2 regions of the Gordonia sp. NPDC003504 genome follow, and region 1 is predicted to be linked to the other one. Evidence: predicted binding sites of a transcription regulator. Region 1 holds the regulator's gene; the other holds the start of a gene.
What was found. Region 1 encodes HspR, which represses chaperone genes until heat shock. Its sites were predicted from a motif close to ANNTGAGTNNNNNNNACTCANNT; they were not measured.
Positions count from the first base shown of each region.

Region 2: clpB (ATP-dependent chaperone ClpB) is a predicted target of HspR. The motif match lies at 1,726-1,748, and genes of this name have one in related genera.

Region 1 is NZ_JBSFPC010000001.1:827,690-831,873, reverse strand. Features, by position in the region: gene dnaK (molecular chaperone DnaK) at 1-613, shown strand, start outside; gene grpE (nucleotide exchange factor GrpE) at 610-1,263, shown strand; gene dnaJ (molecular chaperone DnaJ) at 1,377-2,585, shown strand; gene ACWDPV_RS03690 (heat shock protein transcriptional repressor HspR) at 2,589-2,999, shown strand; gene ACWDPV_RS03685 (hypothetical protein) at 3,147-4,184, shown strand, end outside.
Region 2 is NZ_JBSFPC010000001.1:721,249-725,432, forward strand. Features, by position in the region: gene clpB (ATP-dependent chaperone ClpB) at 1-1,649, opposite strand, end outside; gene ACWDPV_RS03175 (LysR family transcriptional regulator) at 1,855-2,808, shown strand; gene ACWDPV_RS03180 (putative oxygenase MesX) at 3,039-4,010, shown strand; gene ACWDPV_RS03185 (methionine synthase) at 4,037-4,184, shown strand, end outside.

The DNA.
Region 1 (4,184 bases):
GGTGTACCAGGGCGAGCGTGAGATCGCCTCGCACAACAAGCTGCTCGGCAGCTTCGAGCTTGGCGGCATTGCGCCTGCGCCGCAGGGCGTTCCGCAGATCGAGGTGACCTTCGACATCGACGCCAACGGCATCGTGCACGTCACCGCGAAGGACAAGGGCACCGGCAAGGAGAACTCCATCCGCATCCAGGAGGGTTCCGGCCTGAGCAAGGACGAGATCGACCGGATGATCAAGGACGCCGAGGCCCACGCCGACGAGGACCGCAAGCGTCGCGAGGAGGCCGAGACCCGTAACCAGGCCGAGTCGCTGGTCAACCACACCGAGAAGTTCCTCAAGGACAACGAGGACAAGGTGCCGGCCGAGGTCAAGGACAAGGTCAACACCGCCATCGGCGAGGCCAACGAGGCTCTCAAGAGCAACGACATCGCGGCCATCAAGAGCGCGATCGAGAAGCTTTCGGCGGAGTCCCAGGAAATGGGTCAGGCTATCTACGCCGCATCCGCGGCCGAGGGCCAGGCCGCAGGCGCCGACGGTGGCTCCGCGACCGCCGGTGACAACGACGTCGTCGACGCCGAGGTTGTCGACGAGCCGAACTCCGGGGACACCAAGTGACCCAGAGTGGGCCCGAGGCCGGTTCGGCCGCCGGGGGCCACGCCCCCGGCGACGAGCCGATCACGGTCACCGACCGTCGGCGCATCGATCCGGAAACCGGTGAGGTGCGTCCCGAGGGTGAACCGACCCCCGACGCCGGAAGCGCACCTGCTTCCGGCGAGGAGCCGGCCTTGGAAGAGGCGAAGGCCCCGGCGACCGACGAGGTCGCCGAGCTCACTGCCGCCCTCCAGCGTGAACGCGCACAGTTCGCCAACTACAAGCGGCGGACCGAGGAGGAGAAGCAGGGGCGAGTCGCCTACGGCAAACAGGTATTGATCGAGAAGCTGCTGCCGATCCTCGACGATCTCGACCGGGCCCGCGAGCACGGTGATCTCGAGTCGGGACCGCTGCGTGCGGTGGCCGACAAGTTGGCCGGCAGCCTGAGTTCGGAAGGACTCGTCAAGTTCGGGGAACCGGGCGACGTGTTCGATCCGGAACTGCACGAAGCCGTCCAGAACGACGGCAGTGGTGCCGAGCCGGTCCTCGGTGCGGTGTACCGCAGCGGGTACCGCCTGGGTGACAAGGTGATCCGGACCGCGATGGTTACGGTCACCGACCCGGCGCCGACCGGCGCATCGGGCGCCCAGGACGCGCCCACTGGTGCACAATAAGCACCTACACGCTCCCCCGGTGATGCGCGGAAACGCCACTGGCGAACCGCGCCTCACCGGGGGCGCACACATACTTCAACCAGACATGTTCATAACGAAGGAGGTGACGTCTGGTGGCTCCACAACGAGAATGGCTTGAACGCGACTTCTACAAGGACCTCGGCGTTGCTTCTGATGCTTCGTCTGAAGAGATCAAGAAGGCTTACCGCAAGCTCGCCCGCGAGCTGCACCCCGACGCCAATCCCGGGGACACGCAAGCCGAAGAGCGCTTCAAGCGGGTGTCCGAAGCCCACAGCGTGCTCGCCGACGCCGACAAGCGCAAGGAATACGACGAGACGCGCGCCATGTTCGCCGGCGGTCGATTCCGCGGCGGCGGCAACGGTTTTCCCGGTGGTTTCCCCGGCGGAGGTACCCGGTACTCCACCGAGACCGGCGCCGACTTCAACATCGGCGACCTGTTCGGCGGTGGCGGCGGGGAGGGCGCCGGCGGATTCGGCGATCTCTTCGAGGGATTGTTCAACCGCGGCGGCTCCGGTGGCGGCGGCACCCGCACGTCGACGGCGACCCGTCCGCGTCGGGGCAACGATCTCGAGACCGAGACGACGTTGTCGTTCGCGGACGCGGCACTGGGTACGACCGTCCCACTTCGGGTGACCAGCCCGGCGCCGTGCACCACCTGCCACGGCAGTGGCGCCAAGCCGGGCACCAGCCCGCGGGTCTGCCCGAACTGCAACGGTTCCGGCTTCGTCAGCCGCAATCAGGGTGCGTTCGGATTCAGCGAACCCTGCCAGGACTGCCAGGGCACCGGCTCCCGGATCGACGATCCGTGCGCCGACTGCGACGGCAGCGGCGTCAAGGTGCGTTCGCGCACCATCAACGTCCGCATCCCGTCGGGCGTCGAGGACGGCCAACGCATCCGGCTCGCCGGACAGGGCGAGGCCGGGCGCCGCGGTGCGCCGTCGGGTGACCTCTACGTCGTCGTCCACGTGACCGCCGACAAGGTCTTCACCCGCAGCGGCCACGACCTGCGTGTGCAGCTGCCGGTGAGCATCTCCGAGCTGGTGCTCGGGGCCACCGTGTCGGTGCCGACCCTCGAGGGATCGGTGGGCGTCAAGATTCCGCCGAACACCAGCGACGGTCGCACCCTGCGGGTTCGTGGACGCGGAGTCCCCAAGCGGGCCGGCGGTTCCGGTGACCTGTTGGTGACCGTCAAGGTCGAGGTTCCCCGCAAGCTCGACGACGCCGCGGTCGAGGCGATGCACGCCTACGCCGAGGCCGAGAAGGCCAGCGGATTCGATCCACGGGCGGGCTGGGGGCGATGAGTCATGGCCGAACAGCACCGACCCGGAACTGATCCCCGGGAAACCAGCGCGACCTTCATGATCTCGGTCGCCGCCGAGCTGGCCGGCATGCATGCGCAGACCCTGCGCACCTACGACCGGCTCGGCCTGGTGACGCCCGAACGCACCAGCGGCGGTGGGCGTCGCTACTCGACGCGCGACGTCGAGGTGCTTCGTGAGATCCAGCGTCTCTCCCAGGAGGAAGGCGTCAACCTCGCCGGGATCAAGCGGATCATCGACCTGACCAATCAGGTCGATGCCCTGCAGCAACGACTGCACGAACTGCAACGCGAGGTCGAGGTCCACCGAGCCCGTCGCGGCGGTGAGCTCGTCCCCGTCCCGCGCACCAATGCGCTCGTCGTGTGGCAACCGCGTCGGCGGCGTGGCGACGACTGAGCGTAACGATCACCACCCTCACAACCGAATAACGTGCGACCCCGGTGCACCGGATCGGCCGACTTCTCACAGCGGCCTGATCTGTTGCCCACCGGGGTCGCACGTTAGTGTGTGGCGTCGAATGCCGGTTGGATGAAGGAGGCGACGGTGAGCCAGTCCCCGGATCTCAACATCACCGGGCCAGCAGTGCTCGGGGTGTCGGTGTTGGGTGAGGAGATCGCCTCGGTTGTGCTTGACGCGGCCGGTGAGATCGTCGCCAGCAACTTCGTCGACCTCGCCGACGATTCCCCGGAATCGGCGTTGACCGCCCTCACCGAGCTCGTCGATTCCGCCCCCTTCGAGATCGACCACATCGTCACCACCTGCGCACGCCCCGACGTCCGCGCCCACCTCGACTTCGCGGTACACGGTCCGGGAGCTCCGGCATGGGCCGCCGCGGTCGTCTTCGTCGACCTGCCCGCCGCGTTGGCGCAGGTGGCCGGGCGGGAGGCCGGTGGCATCGTCGGTGTCGTCGCGCTGGATCAGTCCGGTGCACTCACCACCGGGGACACTCTCGCGCTGGTCGACGCGACGGCGGCACGCACCATCCGGACCGCGCAGGTGTCGCCTGCCGACGCGCATTCGTTGAGCGATGCCGCCGGTGCCACCGCGGCCGCCGATCTGCTGCGTCCCCTGACCGTCGATCCCAGCCCGGCGAGGTTCTTGTGCGTCGGGTCGGGGGCGCAGTTGCCCGAGGTGGTCTCGGCCGTGGCCGCGGCGACCCACCGACCCGCCACCGCGGTCGCCGCACCGGTGTTCGCCGTCGCCCAGGGCGCCACCGCGGTGGTGCTCGCCGACACCCGGGCCATCCCCGTCGGTGCCGCGTTCGGCGGTGCTGCCATCGGCGGTGCTGCCGTAGGTGGTGCCGCGGTCGGGCATACCGCACCCGCCTTCGCCGACGACGCGGCGCCGACCACCGCCCTCGGGTCGCACGGCCTGCGCTGGTGGGCGATCGGCGGCGCGGCAGGAGTCGCGGCACTGTTGTGCCTGGCGGTGCTGGTGGCCTTGTTCACCGGCGTCGGCTCCGAGACCCCGGCGTCGGTGACGTCGACGACGACGGTCACCGGCACCACCGGCGAGGTCACCGTGACCCGCGCGGGGGATCCGGTGACGCAGACCGTCGTCGATCAGCAAACCGTCACCGAG
Region 2 (4,184 bases), 110 kb from region 1:
ATACCCGTCCACGCCGACACGACCTGTGCGACGTCGTCGGGTCCGACCTCCTCCTGCAACATCACGTCACCGTCGGGATCGGTGCCGCTCTTCTCGATCGCGGCCTCGAGTTCCTTCTCCAGACCGGGGATCTTGCCGTAGCGCAGCTCGGCTGCCCGTCCCAGATCACCGTCACGCTCGGCGCGATCGGCTTCTCCGCGAAGGCGTTCCAGCTCTTCCTTGGTGTCGCGGACCGCGTCGATGGCGGTCTTCTCCGACTGCCAGCGAGCGGAGAGCTCGTTGAGCTTCTCCTTCTGGTCGGCCAGCTCCTGACGCAGCTTGTCCAGCCGCGCCTTCGACGCCTCGTCGTGCTCCTTTTGCAGCGCAACCTCTTCCACCTCGAGACGGCGGACGATGCGTTCGACCTCGTCAATCTCGACGGGGCGCGAATCGATCTCCATCCGCAACCGCGACGCGGCCTCGTCGACCAGGTCGATGGCCTTGTCCGGCAGGAACCGCGAGGTGATGTAGCGGTCGGAAAGCGTTGCGGCAGCGACCAATGCGGAATCGGTGATGCGCACACCGTGGTGCACCTCGTACCGTTCCTTGAGGCCACGCAGGATACCGATGGCATCTTCGACGCTGGGCTCACCGACGTACACCTGCTGGAAGCGACGCTCGAGAGCGGCATCCTTCTCGATGTACTGGCGGTACTCCTCCAGCGTGGTGGCACCGACCAGTCGCAGCTCGCCACGGGCCAGCATCGGCTTGATCATGTTGCCGGCGTCCATCGCGGAATCGCCGGTGGCACCAGCACCCACGATGGTGTGCAGCTCGTCGATGAAGGTGATGACCTGTCCAGCCGATCCCTTGATCTCGTCGAGGACGGCCTTGAGACGTTCCTCGAATTCGCCGCGGTACTTGGCACCGGCGACCATCGAGCCGAGGTCCAGCGAGATGACGGTCTTGTTGCGCAACGACTCCGGGACGTCGCCCTCGACGATCCGCTGGGCGAGCCCTTCGACGATGGCGGTCTTGCCGACGCCGGGCTCACCGATGAGGACCGGGTTGTTCTTGGTACGACGGGAGAGCACCTGCACGACGCGACGGATCTCGGAGTCACGGCCGATCACCGGATCGAGCTTGCCCTCACGGGCGGCCTTGGTGAGGTCGGTCGAGTACTTCTCGAGCGCCTGATAGGTCGACTCGGGATCCTCGGAGGTCACGCGGGCATTCCCGCGGACGGCAACAAACGCCTCGCGCAACGCCTGCGGCGTCGCACCGACGTTGTGAAGCAGCTTGGCGACATCGGAATCACCGGTCGCCAGACCGACGACGAGGTGCTCGGTGGAGACGTACTCATCGTTCAATTCTGTTGCGAGTTGCTGCGCGGCACTGACGGCCGCGATCGACTCGCGGGAAAGCTGGGGCTGCGCGCTCGCGCTCGACACCGTCGGCGCGCGGTCAACCATGGCCTGGGCCTGCGTACGAACCGCCGATGGGTCCACTCCCACCGCCTTGAGCAGGGGCGAAGCGATTCCGTCGGACTGATCGAGCAGAGCAACCAGGATATGGGCAGGCCGCACGTCAGGATTGCCGGCAGCGGCCGCCGCAGCCACCGCAGCGCTGAGCGCCTGCTGTGTCTTGGTGGTGGGGGTGAAGCTGTCCACTTCGTGTGCACCTTTCTCTACATTCTTAAGTCGGTACGGCTCAAGTATGGCCGTTCGGTGGTGTCAACGCGAGTAGAGTTGAGTCCATTCCGCTCAAGTATTCTCGTGATTGTGATGGTGATCACATTACCGTTGCTGCCGCGCGCGGTCCGTTTCTGGACTGGCGGACGCTTTTCCTGGATCGGCGGCTCGATAGTCTCTTGCCATGGCACGGCAGACCGCGGGAGCGCTGCGGGGAATCACCCTGCAGCAGTTGCGCTACTTCGTGGAGGTGGCAGCGGAGGGATCGATCAGTGCCGCGGCCGACGTGCTGTATGTGGCGCAGCCAACCATGTCCGCGGCGCTCAAGGACCTTGAAGGTCGGCTGGGACGTACGCTCTTCGTCCGTTCGACGCGGGGAGTGACTCTCACCGACGATGGAGCGGAGTTCCTCGGGTACGCGCGGCAGGTCGTCGAGCAATCAGAACTTCTGGAACAGAAGTACCTGGGGCGCGGCCCCTCACGTCGACTCCGCGCCGTATCGACTCAGCACTACTCATTCGTCGTAGATGCATTCGCGCGCATGGTGAAAGCCTCTGAAGCCGCCGAGTATGCGTTCAGTCTTCGCGAGACCCGCACGTGGGACATCATCGAGGATGTTCGTACGCTGCGGAGCGAGGTCGGTGTGCTCTACCGCAACGACTTCAACGCAAGCGTGATCAACAAGCTGATCCGCGAAGCCGGGCTCGTCTTCACGCCGCTGTTCTTCGCGTCACCGCACATCTTCATCGCCCGTACGAACCCCCTCGCAGGGAGAGAGAGCGTGACGCTGAAGGACCTCGAGGACCTGCCCCGGCTCACGTTCGACCAGGGCGTGAACAACTCGTTCTACCTCGCCGAGGAGATTCTCTCGACGCGATCGTCGAAGCAAGAGATCCGCGTGAGCGATCGAGCAACCATTTTCAACCTGATGATCGGCCTCGGCGGTTACACCATCTCGACGGGCATCATCTCTGACGATCTGGATCCGTCGATCGTCGACGTTGCGCTCGACGTGGACGAACGCATCGAGATCGGGTGGATCGGCCATGCCTCGGTCTCGTTGACCGCTCAGGCGCAGCGTTTCGTGGCGGAGATGCGCGATGTCGTCTCGGAGTTCGGAGTCGATCTGCTGACATAGCCAATGCCTATGCCTGGCGATCGAAAGAAGGAATTAGGCTATCGCGGCCGGTCTCCATACACTGACTTTCGCGCCGCTTCGGACTACTGACTCCCAGGTGTCGTCGGGTCCGTTCGATTGACCCTCGACCATCGCGAGCTCGATTTCGAAGCGCTATGAAACTCAAGCAGAGAACCGCGCGACGACGCGCACGTGGAATCACTCCTGCGCAGTGATAGGGGCATCAGAGCATGAGAAATGAATGTGTCTTCAGCATCGGCACGACGCGCTTCGACGAGGACTACACCCCGTCGAGCAACTCGCGCGGCACGACGAACTTCGCGAATCTCGCACGCGGAGAAGACCGTCCGCAGAACCTGCGCAACGCGGTGTCGATGATGAACACCCGTGTCAACGAGCTCCTCCATTGGGACAATCCGCGTGGTGACCGCTACGAACTCGAACTCGACATCGTCTCGGTGGATCTGCATCTCACGACAGTCGGGGACGACGCCGCCTTCCCGGTGATCGAAGTGCTCGACGTCGACATCCTCGACACCACCACGGGCGCCCGCATCGAAGGGATCGTCGGGAACAACTTTTCCTCCTACATCCGTGACTACGATTTCAGCGTCCGGCTCCCGGGACACCAGGCGACAGGAATCCCCAACGACTTCGGCGATCTGCACGGGCAGGTCTTTCAACGTTTCCTGGAATCCGACGAGTACCGCGACCGGTTCTCACAGGCGCCGGTCATCTGCATCAGTGTCTCGACGTCGCGGACCTACACCAGGCTCACCAATCGCCACCCGATCCTCGGCGTGGAGTACGAGGCGGACGCGCTGTCGCTCACCGATGAGTACTTCGGGAAGATGGGCCTCACGGTGCGCTACTTCATGCCTCCGGGCTCCGCGGCTCCGTTGGCCTTCTACCACCGCGGCGATCTACTCAACGACTACTCGTTCATCGCGCTCGCGGGAACGGTCGCGACGATGGAGACGTTCCAGAAGATCTATCGTCCCGAGATCTACAACGCGAACACTGCGGCGTCGGAGGTGTACCGGCCGAGTCTCGACAACGGCAACTACTCGCTTCCGCTGGTGACCTACGACCGTGTCGAGCGCACTCAGCTCGCCACCACACAGGGAAAGTTCACCGAAGTGAGTCTCATGCAGCCGTACGGCCATGTCCTGGAGCGTTGGGCCACCAAGCAACCGGCCTGACCACGCGAGACCGTAAGGAACGAGAGATGGACACACTCCTGCCCGCCACGATCGTCGGCAGTCTGCCCAAGCCCTCGTGGCTCTCGGAGCCCGAGAAGCTTTGGTCGCCATGGAAGTTGCACGACGACGAACTGCGCGATGGAAAACTCGACGCCCAGACGCTCGCCGCGCACG